DNA from 4 places in the Pseudomonas sp. NPDC086278 genome. Region 4 is predicted to be linked to each of the others. Evidence: predicted binding sites of a transcription regulator. Region 4 holds the regulator's gene; each other region holds the start of a gene.
The links. The regulator FliA, encoded in region 4, starts transcription of late flagellar genes. The targets are predictions, from matches to a motif close to CTAAAGTTTNNNNNNNNNNNGCCGNTAA.
Positions count from the first base shown of each region.

Region 1: a site for FliA is predicted at 1,889-1,916, ahead of ACQKP4_RS07865 (flagellar protein MotY). Genes of this name have one in related genera too.
Region 2: a site for FliA is predicted at 2,088-2,115, ahead of ACQKP4_RS14680 (methyl-accepting chemotaxis protein). Genes of this name have one in related genera too.
Region 3: a site for FliA is predicted at 1,430-1,457, ahead of ACQKP4_RS24880 (methyl-accepting chemotaxis protein). Genes of this name have one in related genera too.

Region 1 covers NZ_JBNNWE010000017.1:59,620-63,424, reverse strand. Annotated here, with positions in the region: gene ACQKP4_RS07870 (argininosuccinate synthase) at 1-788, opposite strand, end outside; gene ACQKP4_RS07865 (flagellar protein MotY) at 918-1,823, opposite strand; gene pyrC (dihydroorotase) at 1,983-3,029, shown strand; gene rnt (ribonuclease T) at 3,026-3,703, shown strand.
Region 2 covers NZ_JBNNWE010000040.1:45,676-49,480, reverse strand. Annotated here, with positions in the region: gene ACQKP4_RS14695 (TonB-dependent siderophore receptor) at 1-331, opposite strand, end outside; gene ACQKP4_RS14690 (FecR domain-containing protein) at 414-1,427, opposite strand; gene ACQKP4_RS14685 (sigma-70 family RNA polymerase sigma factor) at 1,427-1,927, opposite strand; gene ACQKP4_RS14680 (methyl-accepting chemotaxis protein) at 2,232-3,805, shown strand, end outside.
Region 3 covers NZ_JBNNWE010000109.1:13,418-17,222, forward strand. Annotated here, with positions in the region: gene ACQKP4_RS24880 (methyl-accepting chemotaxis protein) at 1-1,340, opposite strand, end outside; gene ampE (regulatory signaling modulator protein AmpE) at 1,853-2,689, opposite strand; gene ampD (1,6-anhydro-N-acetylmuramyl-L-alanine amidase AmpD) at 2,686-3,246, opposite strand; gene ACQKP4_RS24895 (DUF1631 domain-containing protein) at 3,311-3,805, opposite strand, start outside.
Region 4 covers NZ_JBNNWE010000174.1:1,166-4,970, forward strand. Annotated here, with positions in the region: partial or broken gene ACQKP4_RS28290 (chemotaxis protein CheA) at 1-782, opposite strand, end outside; gene ACQKP4_RS28295 (protein phosphatase CheZ) at 836-1,624, opposite strand; gene ACQKP4_RS28300 (chemotaxis response regulator CheY) at 1,647-2,018, opposite strand; gene fliA (RNA polymerase sigma factor FliA) at 2,186-2,926, opposite strand; gene fleN (flagellar synthesis regulator FleN) at 2,923-3,753, opposite strand.

The DNA.
Region 1 (3,805 bases), on a different contig from region 4:
ACGATGTCGAGACGGCCGATGCCGTGTTCGCCACCGATACGGTTCAGGGTCGCCAGCACGGTAGCCGGGGTCATTTCGACGCCGTCCAGGGCAACGATGTCGCCGTTGCGGTAGGTCAGTTCCAGATACTGCGCCTTGTCAGGAGCGTTCTCCGGGGAGACGGTCCACCGCCACATGTCTTCTTCGTGCTCGGTCCAGGTGTCTTCCAGCACGCCGCCTTCATAGGAGATGTGCAGCAGATTGGCATCCATCGAGTACGGGGATTTTTTCTTGCCGTGACGCTCGATCGGGATGTTGTGCTTTTCAGCGTAATCCATCAGCTTTTCACGGGAGAGCAGGTCCCATTCGCGCCAAGGAGCGATCACTTTCACGCCAGGTTTGAGCGCGTAGGCGCCGAGTTCGAAACGAACCTGGTCATTGCCCTTGCCGGTCGCGCCGTGGGAAATGGCGTCGGCGCCGGTTTCGTTGGCGATTTCGATCAGGCGCTTGGCGATCAACGGACGAGCGATGGAAGTACCCAGCAGGTACTCGCCTTCGTAAACGGTGTTGGCGCGGAACATCGGGAACACGAAATCGCGTACGAATTCTTCGCGCAAGTCGTCGATGTAGATTTCTTTTACGCCCATGGCCTGAGCCTTGGCACGGGCCGGCTCGACCTCTTCGCCCTGACCCAGGTCAGCGGTGAAGGTCACGACTTCACAGTTATAAGTATCCTGCAGCCACTTGAGGATCACCGAAGTGTCCAGGCCGCCGGAATACGCCAGAACGACCTTGTTTACGTCCGCCATGCCATCACTCCACGGGGTTCTACGGAAAGCCGGGAAGTCTAACGCTCAAACGCGAAAATTTACAGAGGCGCGACAGCTTATGACGACGAAGCGACAGATTCTGTCGAGAGCGCGACGATGACCAGCGAGTCAGGAAGTTGCCGAGGTGCTCCCCGCTGCCACCTGTGGCGCGACTTTTTCAGTCGGAGCCACTCTTTCCAGACGCACCGCCACCCGACGATTTTTCGCGCGGTTGGCAGCGTTGGTGTTCGGCGCAAGCGGATATTGCTCACCGTGGAAGCGCATGGTGATCTGCGATTCCTGAATACCGTTAGCCTTGAAATAGTCCATCACCGCCAATGCCCGGCGGCGTGACAACTCGCGGTTGGTCAGGCGATTGCCCGCGTTGTCGGAGTGCCCATCAAGTTCGATGTGATTGACCGTCGGGTCTGCCTTCATGAACTCCAGCATCACCTGCAATTGCGCCTTGGCCTGTGGGTCAAGGTCGAAGCCTTCGCCGGGGAAGCCGATTTGTGACTGTTTAACCTGCTCGAAATTCTTCGGCAGCAGTTTCGCCACGCAACTCTGGTAATCGTTGAATGCCTTGTTGAACTTGACCGGCAACAGACGCACTTCAGACACCCGTCCATCGCCGGAAGAGTGCCGAATGACCGGACTGCGGCCATCCATCAACCCGCTGATCAGCCGCCCGGCCTGAACCTGGGAGCTGTTGAACAGCACATTGCCGCTGCCGATTCTCACCGAACCGAGGTTGATGTCACCGCGCCCTGGCTGCCAGGGTGCAGCCGCCGCCAACAGGGTCGCGGAACCACCGCCGATCATCGCGTTATAGGCATTCAGACGAAACGTCGCCTGCTCGCCGGCACGGCGCACGAATTCACCCGACCCGAAATCGGTGATCGGCTGAGTCAGGCGGCATTCGAACTTGTCACCTTCGACCGTCCACTCGATGCTCTCCAGACGGGTCTGGAAAGTGAGCGCCATCGCGGGAAGGCTGGCAAACACACTGAGCAAGGCTAAATAACGCTGGCGCACGGGAGGCTCCACTGGCTTCTACAACAAAAAGACCGACACACGCATGTTTACGGCATACCTAGTTCATATCGGTAGGTTCCGGCAAAACTTGATAGCGAGTGCCTGGAAGAGTCTTTTCCGGTAGCATTCCCCTCAGTTTGACCCGCCTGGAATCCCCTCATGTCCGACCGCCTGACCCTGCTGCGTCCCGACGACTGGCACATTCATCTTCGCGATGGTGCCGTGTTGACCAATACCGTTGCGGATGTTGCGCGCACCTTTGGTCGCGCCATCATCATGCCCAACCTGGTACCGCCGGTGCGTAACGCCGCTGAAGCCGACGGCTATCGCCAGCGGATTCTCGCTGCTCGCCCGGCTGGCAGTCGCTTCGAACCGTTGATGGTGCTGTACCTGACCGACCGCACCCAACCCGAAGAAATTCGCGAGGCCAAGGCCAGCGGTTTCGTTCACGCCGCCAAGCTGTACCCGGCCGGCGCGACCACCAACTCGGATTCTGGCGTGACCAGCATCGACAAAATCTTCCCGGCGATCGAGGCCATGGCCGAAGTCGGGATGCCGTTGCTGATTCACGGTGAAGTCACCCGTGGCGATGTCGACGTGTTCGACCGCGAAAAAATCTTCATCGATGAGCACATGCGCCGTGTGGTTGAGCGCTTCCCGACGCTCAAGGTCGTGTTCGAACACATCACCACCGCCGACGCCGTGCAGTTCGTCAACGAGGCCCCGGCCAACGTTGGCGCGACCATCACCGCCCATCACTTGTTGTACAACCGCAACCACATGCTGGTCGGCGGGATTCGGCCGCACTTCTATTGCCTGCCGATCCTCAAGCGCAACACGCACCAGGAAGCCCTGCTCGACGCCGCCACCCGCGGCAGCGAAAAGTTCTTCCTCGGTACCGATTCCGCCCCCCACGCCCAGCACGCCAAAGAAGCCGCATGCGGCTGCGCCGGTTGCTACACCGCTTATGCGGCGATCGAGATGTACGCCGAAGCGTTCGAACAACGTAATGCACTGGACAAGCTTGAAGCCTTCGCCAGCCTCAACGGCCCACGTTTTTATGGTTTGCCGGTGAACACCGATCGCATCACCCTGGTCCGCGATGAGTGGACCGCCCCAACCAGCCTGCCATTTGGCGAGCTGACCGTTATCCCGCTGCGCGCCGGTGAAAAACTGCGCTGGCGCCTGCTGGAGGAACACGCGTGAGTGAAGACCATTTCGACGACGAACAGGACGGTCAAGGTGGCGGAGGTGGTTCGCGCCATCCGATGGCTGCTCGCTTTCGTGGATACCTGCCCGTTGTTGTCGACGTTGAAACCGGCGGTTTCAACTCTGCCACTGACGCCTTGCTGGAAATTGCCGCGACGACCATCGGCATGGACGAAAAAGGGTTTGTGTACCCCGATCACACCTACTTCTTCCGTGTAGAGCCATTTGAAGGCGCAAACATCGAAGCGGCTGCGCTGGAGTTCACCGGAATCAAACTCGATCACCCACTGCGCATGGCGGTGAGTGAAGAGGCGGCGCTGACCGATATCTTCCGCGGCATCCGCAAGGCGTTGAAAGCCAACGGCTGCAAACGGGCGATTCTGGTCGGCCATAACAGCAGCTTCGACCTGGGCTTCCTGAATGCTGCCGTCGCGCGTCTGGACATGAAACGCAACCCGTTTCACCCCTTCTCCAGCTTCGACACCGCGACACTCGCCGGCCTGGCGTACGGTCAAACCGTACTCGCCAAAGCTTGCCAGGCGGCGGATATCGACTTCGACGGTCGCGAGGCTCACTCGGCTCGCTACGACACCGAGAAGACGGCCGAGCTGTTCTGCGGCATCGTCAATCGCTGGAAACAAATGGGCGGCTGGGAAGACTTCAACGACTGATTGAAATGTCGGGCTCTTGCCGGGAGCGAGCTGGCTCGCGATGGGGTCGTCACCTTCAACATTGATGTTGACTGACAAGCCGCTATCGCGAGCAAGCTCGCT
Region 2 (3,805 bases), on a different contig from region 4:
GCCCCGAGCCGCTGAGCAATTGGCTCAACGCCTGGTCCGCCGAATATTCGCCTTGCACACCGGGAGACTGCAGGTCCGCCGTCTGCGCAGGCGTCATCGCTAAGGTGATGCCCGCCTGACGCGCGAATTGATTGAGCACATCACTCAACGGGCCGGCGCCGACGTTGTAGCGGTGAAGGCTGACGGCGTTGCCCTCGGCGGCAGCACCCAGCGTCGGCAGCAGGCCGACACCCAGCGCCGTCGAAAACAACGCCGCGCGAACGGCATGGCGCAACAGGCCCGAATCCGCAGTGAATTGAGGAAAGTTCTTACTGGTGGTACGCGCAGTCATTGTAGGTTTCCGTAGGAAGTCGTCGAAGTCAGTGTGCTTACTGACTAAGCCGGGCTCACACGGAAAACCCGCCAAAAATAATTCAGACCTGTCGCTCCAGCGTCACCCACCATCGGGTGCGATAGCGCAATTGCACCGGCAACGTCTGCGGCAGGATGGCCAGCAACTGATCGGTGTTTTCCAGACGGAAGACACCCGACAGGCGCAAGTCGGCAATGTCGGCCGCACAACTGAGATAACCGTGGCGGTAACGGCCGACTTCGCTGAGGAAGTCGCCCAGACGCATGTTGCGCGTGACGATCAAACCATCAACCCAAGCCCCGACATCCATGTCCAACGGCGGCAACAACGTCGCTCGAAGGTGATCAACGCGATAGCTTTGTCCCGGATGCACTTGAGTCGGCACACCACCCGCACCCAGTGGAGAGTGGATCAAAACCAAGCCACTGGTAACGCTGAGCCGTGTGCAGTCGGCGTCCTGACGCAAAATGAAACGCGCCCCGATGCCTTCGTAGACACCCTGCCGGCTCTGCACACGCAGTGGTCGATCAAACGGAGATGCTTCATCAATTCCGCCGCAGGTCACGATGATCTCGCCGCGAGTGAGGTTGATCAGCCGCTGCGCGGCGGTGTAGTCGAGGTCCACCGCACTCGCCGTGTTGAGCTCCAGGCGCGTTCCGTCCGGTAACTGAAAACCGCGTCGCTCACCGGTGGCCGTCGCGAAGTCGGCGGTCCACTGCTGCCAGCCGACCACGTCCTTGCCCAACCACGCCGCCGAACCCATCAACAATGCACCCGACAGCAGTTTCAGCGCCTGGCGTCGCCCCAATCCCTGAGCACTGTTTTCCAGGGTGTTGAAAGCCACCTGTGCGCCGGGGACTGCGCGCAAATTGCTGCTCAGCTCGTTTTGCAGCGACTGTACGCGCTGCCACGCCAGTTCATGCTCGAAATGCTCTGCCCGCCAGACTTCGCATTGCTGGCGCAGCTTTGGATTGCTCGCGTTATTGCGCAGTCGCAGCAACCAATGGATGGCCTGTTTGACCACTTGCTGATGGGGCTCGCCGCGCCGGCTCAGTGATGAGTTATCCACAGAGATCACGCCTCATACCGCAACACATAACAGTGAAAGAGCGCGTCCGCGACGTAGCGCTCCACCGAGCGCAGGGACAGGCCCATCTGCGCGGCGACCTGTTTGTGAGTCAATCCTTCGCACTGCGCCAGCAGAAAAGCCTGACGCACTTTCGGCTTCAGTCCTTCAAGCAGGCGGGCGATGCTCTCCAGCAACTCAAGCACCAGTGCTCGCGCTTCGGCGGTCGGAGTTTGTGCTTCCGGCAAATGCGCGATGGTGTCGAGATACGCGCGCTCGATTTCTTCGCGGCGCCAGTGATCGATCACCAGGCCGCGCGCAATTGTGCGCAGAAATGCGCGGGGCGCTTTCAGTTCAAGGCGTTCGGTTCGTTGCAGCAGGCGGACGAAGGTGTCCTGAGCCAGGTCCGCCGCATCGGCCGCGTTGCCCAGCCGCGCACGCAGCCACGTATCAAGCCAACCGTGATGGCTGCTGTAAAGCGCTTGTACTGCAAACTCAGGTGAGGACATGAACGCAACAGCCCGGCAGGTCACAAATGATAATTAGTCGCATTGTTATCAAGGGCCGGGTAATTTGCAACTGCCAGCCGTACAAGCGCCGTTACAAAAACACTAATCAATTGCCCTGGCGGCCGTTCGACGGGAAAGGCTGGGCATTTGGTACATCTGCTCAAGGTTTCCAGACTTGCTGCCGACAGACTGGCGAGACATGCGTGCACCAAAGCAGAGCGGCCGCAGAGTACCGCCTGCGCTGTTACATGGAATGTTGCAACACGGAACGCATCCCCACTTTTTGCATAAGAAGCCCCATGAAATGAATCTCAAGTTCAGCCACAAAATTCTGCTGGCCGCCTCTGGCGTCGTGGTGCTGGCTTTCGCGTTGTTCACTTTGTACAACGACTATCTGCAACGAAATACCATCCGGCAAAACCTCGAGTCCTCCGTTCAGCAAGCTGGCGATCTGACTGCCAGTAGCGTGCAGAACTGGATAAGCGGCCGGGTGCTGGTGCTCGAGAACCTCGCGCAGAACGTCGCCCATCAAGGCGCCAGCGCCGACCTCGCGGGGCTGCTCGACCAACCCGCCCTCACCTCGAACTTCCAGTTCACCTACGTCGGCCAGACCAATGGCGTATTTACCCAGCGCCCGGACGCCAAGATGCCCGACGGTTACGATCCGCGTCAGCGTCCCTGGTACAAACAAGCCGTCGCGGCCGACAAGACCATGTTGACCCCGCCCTACATGGCCGCCGTCGGTGGCCTGGTGGTGACCATCGCCCTGCCGGTGAAGAACAATGGCGAATTACTCGGCGTGGTCGGCGGCGACCTGAGCCTGGAAACCCTGGTGAAAATCATCAACTCGGTTGACTTCGGTGGCATCGGTCACGCGTTCCTGGTCAGCGCCGACGGTCAAGTGATCGTCAGCCCGGACAAAGACCAGGTGATGAAAAACCTGAAGGACATCTACCCGAATGCCGGCGTGCGCATTGAGAAGGGCAATCAGCAAGTCACTTTGAACAAACAGCAACGCATCCTCTCGTTCACGCCGGTCAGCGGTTTGCCGAACGCTCAGTGGTACATCGGTCTGTCGATCGACAAGGACAAGGCCTACGCGCCATTGAGCCAGTTCCGCACCTCGGCGCTGATCGCCATGTTCATCGCCGTGAGCGTGATTGCCGTGCTGTTGAGCCTGCTGATCAACGTGCTGATGCGTCCGCTGACCACCATGGGCCGCGCCATGCAGGACATCGCGCAAGGCGAAGGCGACCTGACCCGCCGCCTGGCGGTCGAAAGCCAAGACGAGTTCGGCGAACTGGGCGGTTCGTTCAACCAGTTCGTGGAGCGGATTCACGCTTCGATTTGCGAAGTGTCCTCGGCCACCCGTCAGGTGCATGACCTGTCGCAACGGGTGATGGCGTCGTCCAACGCTTCGATCATCGGCTCCGACGAACAAAGCGCGCGCACCAACAGTGTGGCGGCGGCGATCAACGAACTGGGCGCCGCCACCCAGGAAATCGCGCGCAACGCGGCCGATGCTTCCCAGCACGCGAGCGGCGCGAGTGAGCAGGCCGATGACGGTCGGCAGGTGGTGGAAAAAACCATCCTGGCCATGACCGAGCTGTCGCAGAAAATCAGCCTGTCTTGCACCCAGATCGAAACGTTGAATGCCAGCACCGACAACATCGGGCACATTCTGGACGTGATCAAAGGCATCTCGCAGCAGACCAATTTGCTCGCGCTCAATGCGGCCATCGAAGCCGCGCGTGCCGGTGAGGCCGGTCGTGGTTTTGCGGTGGTGGCGGACGAGGTGCGCAACCTGGCGCATCGCACCCAGGAATCGGCGGAAGAAATCCACAAGATGATCAGCTCGCTGCAAATCGGTTCGCGCGA
Region 3 (3,805 bases), on a different contig from region 4:
GAGGTGGCCGACATCTGGTTCATCGCCGTAGCGACTTGTTCGATCTGCGAGCGCTGCCCCGCCACGGCCTGGTTACTTTGCGCGGAAACAATTTCAACCTGCCCGGCCTGGCGCTCGACCTCGTTGACGGTCTGGCCGACGCGTTCGATCAGGTCATGGATTTTCTTCACGGTGCCGTTAAACACCTCGCCCAATTCGCCCAGTTCATCGCGGCTTTGTGCGCGGAAGTTCACGGTCATGTCGCCCGCCGCGACTTTATCCATCATTGCGCCAAGGCGTTTGAGGGTGGTGCGGGTCGAGGCGTAGAAGCCGCCGTAGAGGTAAAAAATCAGCACGAACACCACCGACAACGCCACGGCTTGCAGGACCATGTGCGTACGGTTTTGCTCCAGCCGCTGCTGCAACTGGGTGCCGAGAAATTTCAGGGTCGCGTCGTTGAGTTGGTAAGTCTGGTCCATCAGCGCGGTGACGTGATCGTAAAAACCCTGCCACGGCGCATCGAGCGTATCCGCCATCACCACCTGCTCTTCGAACAGCTCACTGGCCTTTTTCAGCGACGCCTTGCTGCCATCGGCCGTAGCCGCCAGGGCTTCGTGCGCCGCTTTGCTGGAGCCCAGGGCGTCCTGCAATTTCAGCGCGTATTCGCCCTGGAGCTTCTCGATCTGCGCCAGCAACTCGTCAAAACGGGTGCTCGACGCCGAATTGAGAAAGCCCTGCCCCAGCGACAACGAACCCATCGCCCGGCCCTCGCCCAGCATCTGCGTGACAGCCGGCGTGACGCTGGTCAGGAGTTCGCTGAGTTGGCGCATGTCGCTCTGGCTGTCGCGACTCAAACCGGCCTGAGTGGCGATGATCTGGCTGAGAATCTGCGCATTGCCGAGCAATTTGCCGATCATGCCACTTTTGCTTTGCAAGGATTTTTCCGCTTGCTGGGCCTTGAACGCGGCAATCATTTCATCGCGTTTGCCATCGAACACCTTGATCTGCTCCGGGTCGATGGTCATCGCGGTCAACCCTTGCAAACGGGCGAGAACGCCTTGCTCCAGCGTGGTGATCGTCGACTCGATATTGCCGGCCTTGCCCGACTGGCCAAGCGTGACGTTGATCTGCACCTGGTTGTTCAGGGTTTCCAGATCGCGACGCAAGGTCAGGCTGCTGCCCAGCAGATCAAGGCTTTGCAGTTCGACCTGGGTGCCCTGGAATTCACGATAAGAGTCGCGCACCAGATAGAAGTTGGTCACCAGCATCGGCACCAGGAACAACACGCTGATCAGGCTGAACTTCATGCCGAAGCTCAGGCGGTTCATTAGCGCAACGGCGGGATAGAGCAAGCTCTTCACTGTGAAGTCTCCCTTGGAATTCTTATTTTTATTGGCAGGCGCAGGTCGACGGCAGATAGCCACTATTCGGCGCTATCTCTGTATAGCTTAAATCGGCGGGAGGTTTTGTAACTTAAGGTTAACGGCGACAGCAGGGGTCTTCGGGGGACTTCTGCGGTCAGGGGGCTTCTGTGGCGAGGGGGCTTGCCCCCGTTCGGCTGCGCAGCAGTCGTAAAACCTGCAATTACGGTATTAGGGGAGAATTGCCGGGGCGGCTTCGCCACCCAACGGGGGCAAGCCCCCTCGCCACAGAAGCCCTATCACCACAAAAGCCCCATCACCTATAGAAGCCCCTCACCACAGCAGGCATGCCCCATCACCAACAGAAGCCCCATCACCACAGCAGGCAAGCCCCATCACCAACAGAAGCCCCCTCACCACAGCAGGCAAGCCCCATCACCAACAGAAGCCCCATCGCCACAGCAAACCAGTCACCTCACCACAGACAAGCCCCTAACCACAGGTTCTACAACTCAAGGAAGTACCGTCCACAGGGCGAAACCGGCGTACCAGAGCACCGCGGCGCGCAGCAACAGTTCCCAGATCTGGTCGAGGCTGTTGATGCCGTCGGGGCCGACCACGGGCGCCGGGATTTCACCGGCGACCAGCCCGACCTTTTCGATCAATTGGGCGGCGCTGATGTTCCAGTTCAACAGTTCATGCAACATCACGCGGCTGACTGCCACAAAGTTGCCGACCAGCGCCAGGCTCGCGGCCAGCAAACGCACGGGCACCCAATCGAAGGCGTGGCGCAATTGTGCCGCGCGCTCGACCACCGCCGGGTTTTGACTGTGCTCTTCGGCCAGCGCCAGCAAGCGATAGCTCAGCGCCGCCACCGGCCCCAACAGGAAGTACCAAAAGATCACCGCAAAAAAGCTCTGATAAGCCTCCCACAGCAGATGCCCTTGCACCCGCTCCAGCAGCTGTTCGCCGCTGTCGGCGCAGATACCCAGGTCGCGGCTCGCGACATGGGCGGCGGCTTGCAGGTCTTCCCGTCGCCAGGCATCGCGAAACGGTCCGAGACCGGCCAGCAGGTCGCCGCGCCCCAGGCTGTAAATCACCACCAGCAGATGCACCGGCAACGCCAACAGCCCGTAGGCCACCGGTTCCAGCACCACCAACAGCAAACCCAGCAGCGCCACCGGCAACAACACCAGCACCAGCAATATCAGCCACGGCCGATTGGTCAGACGCGGGTTGGCTTCCAGCTTGTGCAGCTCACGCACCCAGCCGCCGTCACGTTGAACCCGATGACGCAAGGCCGAGAACTTCTCGATCCAGACCGCCAACAGCAACACCAGAAAACTCATTGTTGTTCCTCTTGTTGCAGGGCCGCGCGATAACGTGCCCAGTCGAATGCCGGCCCCGGATCGGTTTTGCGTCCGGGGGCGATGTCGCTGTGCCCGCAGATGCGCTGTGCGGTGATGCCCGTGAAGGCGCTTTGCAGCTGCCGGGTCAGGGCCGTCAACGCGTGATATTGAGCGTCGGTGAACGGCAGATCATCCGTGCCTTCCAGTTCAATGCCCACGGAAAAATCATTACAGGTTTCTCGCCCATCGAAACTCGACACCCCGGCATGCCAGGCACGCTCAAGACAGGAGACAAACTGTGTGACGTTGCCGTCACGTTCGATCAGAAAGTGCGCAGACACCCGCAGGTCAGCAATCCCTTCAAAGTAGGGATGCTCCGTGACATCCAGGCGATTCTGGAAAAATTCCTGCACCTTGCCGGTGGCGAACTGCGCCGGCGGCAGACTGATGTTATGGATCACCAGCAGGGAAATTTCATCCGAGGGGCGCGCATTGAAGTTGGGCGAAGGGCATACGTTTACGCCCTGACACCAACCGCTCGCGGGGTCCAACTGCATACAGGTTCCTTCAACGACGACTGTGTTGGCGCCCAGTATGCCGCGATAGGCCCTCGCGACGCGATCACTTGCCGCGATTGAGCCGCCGCAGATTGCCAAGCACCGATTCCAGCGCCCGGTCGAACAACAAGGTGTTGTCCAGCGCTCGCACCGCGCCACGGCGGAACTCAAGGGCCAGCCCGATACGATTACGCTCCAGCACTTTCATGCCGGTGCGGTCGACAAAAATGTATTTGCCGCTGGCCTCGATGATCGCCGCGAGCTTGCAGCGCAGGGTATTTTCATCGTCTTCCTGAAACTCCACCCAGCAGCCCGGCCGCAGTTGATCGACCTGAAGCAGTCCGGCGTCGTCGGCCGGCAACCGCTCCGCTTGCGTGTCGACGAGCCCTTCGTCGGCGGTGCGCAGAAGAATTTCCTCCAGCACTTCAACCATCACCGGCTGCTCGGGCAACTGCTCCCGGCGTTCGAACAGCTGAACGTGCAAGCTTTCCAGCTCGCTGAAAAACTCGCCGGTGGCGAACGGATCGAACGCCGAACGGCTCAGCCCGTCGCGCAACGA
Region 4 (3,805 bases):
ATGGCCGATTCCAGCGCGTCGACCGCAAAGTTGCCCTTGCCGTGGAGCTGGTCGAGCAGTGCTTCAAATTCATCGTCAGTAATGTCGGAACTGTCGCCTGGCGCTTTCGGCGCAGCCGGTGCGCTTGACGCCGCAACGACGGCATCGACGGCAAACTGACCTTTACCGTGCAACTGATCGAGCAACGACTCGAACTCGGCATCGGTAATTTCGTCGCTGGCCGCTGAATCGGCGGCAGCCACAGGGGCAACGGCCGGCGCTTCAGCCTGAGCCTTGACGGCGTTCAGCGAGTCCAGCAGTTGTTCGAATTCGTTATCGGTGATGTCGCCTGATTCGGCTTCGGCCACAGGCTCTTCGGCGTGCTGAGCAACCGGCGCCGTTTCATCGGAGGATTGCGGTTCGGCCAATCGGGCCAGAGCCTCGAGCAATTCAGGCGTGGCCGCGGTGATCGGGCTACGTTCGCGGACTTCGCTGAACATGCTGTTCACCGCGTCCAGCGCTTCCAGAACCACGTCCATCAGTTCCGAGTCGACGCGACGCTCACCCTTGCGCAGGATGTCGAACACGTTCTCGGCGATGTGACAGCACTCCACCAACTCGTTGAGCTGGAGGAAGCCGGCGCCCCCTTTTACAGTGTGAAAACCGCGAAAAATTGCATTGAGCAAATCCGCATCATCCGGTCGGCTTTCAAGCTCGACCAGCTGTTCGGACAGTTGCTCTAGAATCTCGCCGGCCTCAACCAGGAAATCCTGAAGGATCTCTTCATCGGCGCCGAAGCTCATTAAGGGGGTGCTCCTGAGGTCTAAAAACCTAAAAAACCTAAAATGCTAAAACTCTAAAATCCTAGGCTGGATAACAAATCGTCCACATCGTCCTGACCGGACACAACGTCTTCTCTTTTATCGGCATGAATCTGCGGACCTTCACCCTGAGAGAGATGTTTTTGCGGATCTTTTTCAGCCAGCATCGCATCACGGTCATGTTCGATACCCGCAAAGCGGTCTACCTGACTGGCCATGAGCACGAGCTTGAGCAGATTACTTTCAACTTCGGTGACCAACTGGGTCACGCGTTTGATCACCTGACCGGTGAGGTCCTGGTAATCCTGGGCCAGCAGGATGTCGTTGAGGTTGCTCGACACCGTGCGGTTGTCTTCGCTGCTGCGTGTCAGGAAACCGTCGACACGGCGCGCCAGCTCGCGGAACTCTTCAGCTCCGACTTCGCGACGCATGAACCGGCCCCAGTCCGTGCTCAACGCCTGGGCTTCTTCGCCCAGTTTGTTGACCAGCGGCGTGGCGTTTTCCACCAGGTCCATGGTGCGGTTGGCCGCCGCCTCGGTCAGCTTGACCACGTAGCCCAGGCGTTCCGTGGCGTCGGTGATCTGGGACACTTCCTCGGCTTGCGGCATGTTCGGGTCAATCTGGAAATTGACGATCGCGCTGTGCAACTCGCGAGTGAGCTTGCCCACTTCCTGATACAGGCCGCGGTCACGGGTCTGATTGAGCTCATGGATCAGTTGCACAGCATCACCGAACCTGCCTTTTTCAAGGCTTGCGACCAGTTCGACGGCGTGTTTTTTCAGGGTCGATTCAAAATCGCCCTGTGAAGATTCTTTATGCTCCATAGCTCCCCCGTGGCGCAGTGGATCAACCGATGCGTTCGAAAATCTTCTCGATTTTTTCTTTCAACGCCTGGGCCGTGAAGGGTTTGACCACATAGCCGTTTACACCGGCCTGGGCCGCTTCGATGATCTGCTCGCGCTTGGCTTCAGCGGTCACCATCAGCACCGGCAAGTGCTTGAGCTTTTCATCGGCGCGCACGTGGCGCAGCAGATCGATACCGGTCATGCCAGGCATGTTCCAGTCCGTTACCAGAAAGTCGATGCTCCCGCTGTTGAGTACCGGAATGGCAGTGGTGCCATCGTCAGCCTCGACCGTGTTGGTGAACCCAAGGTCACGCAACAGGTTTTTTATGATCCGCCGCATCGTTGAGAAGTCATCAACGATGAGGATTTTCATGTTCTTGTCCAATTCGACCTCCAAGCAGTCTTAAACGCGCCCAGCACCTGGACGCGCCATTTCAATCAATCCGGCAAAACACTCGATGACTGTCTGGAGCACAGCAGATCGAGACCGGCGCAGTTCACCACCACACCAGCCTCGTTCGCAGTGTCCCCACACTGCCTTCAGCGCGCTCGCCACTCCCCCAAACGCCCCCGCAAACGGGCCGCGCACTGGCTATGTAACTGGCTGACCCGCGATTCGCTGACCCCCAGGACCTCACCGATTTCCTTGAGGTTCAGCTCTTCGTCGTAGTACAGCGCCAACACCAGTCGCTCACGCTCCGGCAAATTGGCAATCGCGTCCGCCAGCGCAGCCTGGAAGCGTTCATCTTCCAGATCGCGTGACGGTTCCAGATGTGCACTGGCGCCATCCTCGTGCAGCCCTTCGTGTTCGCCGTCCTGCAACAGGTCGTCGAAACTGAATAAGCGGCTGCCCAGGGTGTCGTTCAAAATCCCGTAATAATCGTCGAGACTCAATTCAAGTTCGGCCGCAACCTCGTGATCTTTAGCATCACGACCGGTTTTAGCTTCAATAGAGCGAATTGCGTCACTGACCATGCGGGTATTTCGGTGGACCGAGCGTGGCGCCCAGTCCCCCTTGCGCACTTCATCGAGCATCGCGCCGCGGATTCGTATGCCCGCGTACGTCTCGAAACTCGCGCCTTTGCTGGCGTCGTATTTGGTCGACACTTCAAGCAGGCCGATCATCCCGGCCTGGATCAGGTCTTCAACCTGAACACTGGCCGGCAGACGGGCCAGCAAGTGGTAAGCAATGCGTTTAACCAGTGGCGCGTAACGCTCGATCAGCTCGTACTGCGCGTCACGTGCCGACTTCTTGTAGAGGTTGTAGCCACTGGCTGTCATAGGACGGGTCCTGCGGTCTGTTGCACGAGACGCTCGACGAAAAACTCCAGGTGCCCGCGCGGGTTGGCAGGCAACGGCCAGGTATCGACCTTCTGCGCGATCGCCTTGAACGCCAGGGCGCACTTGGACCGCGGGAAGGCTTCATACACGGCACGCTGCTTCTGCACGGCTTTGCGTACGCTTTCGTCGTACGGCACCGCGCCGACGTATTGCAGGGCGACGTCGAGGAAGCGGTCGGTGACCTTGGTCAACTTGGCGAACAGGTTGCGACCTTCCTGCGGGCTCTGGGCCATGTTGGCCAGGACGCGGAAGCGGTTCATGCCGTAGTCGCGGTTCAGCAACTTGATCAGCGCGTAGGCGTCAGTGATCGAGGTCGGCTCGTCGCACACCACCAGCAACACTTCCTGCGCGGCGCGGACAAAACTGACCACCGAATCACCAATACCCGCGGCCGTGTCGATCACCAATACGTCGAGGTTGTCGCCGATGTCGCTGAACGCCTGAATCAGGCCGGCGTGTTGCGCCGGGCTCAGGTGGACCATGCTTTGGGTGCCGGACGCGGCGGGAACGATACGGATGCCGCCAGGGCCCTGCAACAGCACATCGCGCAGCTCGCAGCGGCCTTCGATCACATCGGCCAGGGTCCGTTTGGGGGTCAGCCCCAGCAGGACGTCGACGTTCGCCAGTCCCAGGTCGGCGTCCAACAGCATGACGCGACGGCCGAGCTCAGCCAGGGCCAGCGACAAATTCACTGACACGTTAGTCTTGCCGACGCCACCTTTGCCGCCGGTCACCGCGATCACCTGTACGGGATGCATGCTGCCCATGTTATTTCTTTACCTTGTCTTGCATAGACGTAGGGGTCATTTATGTTTGCGT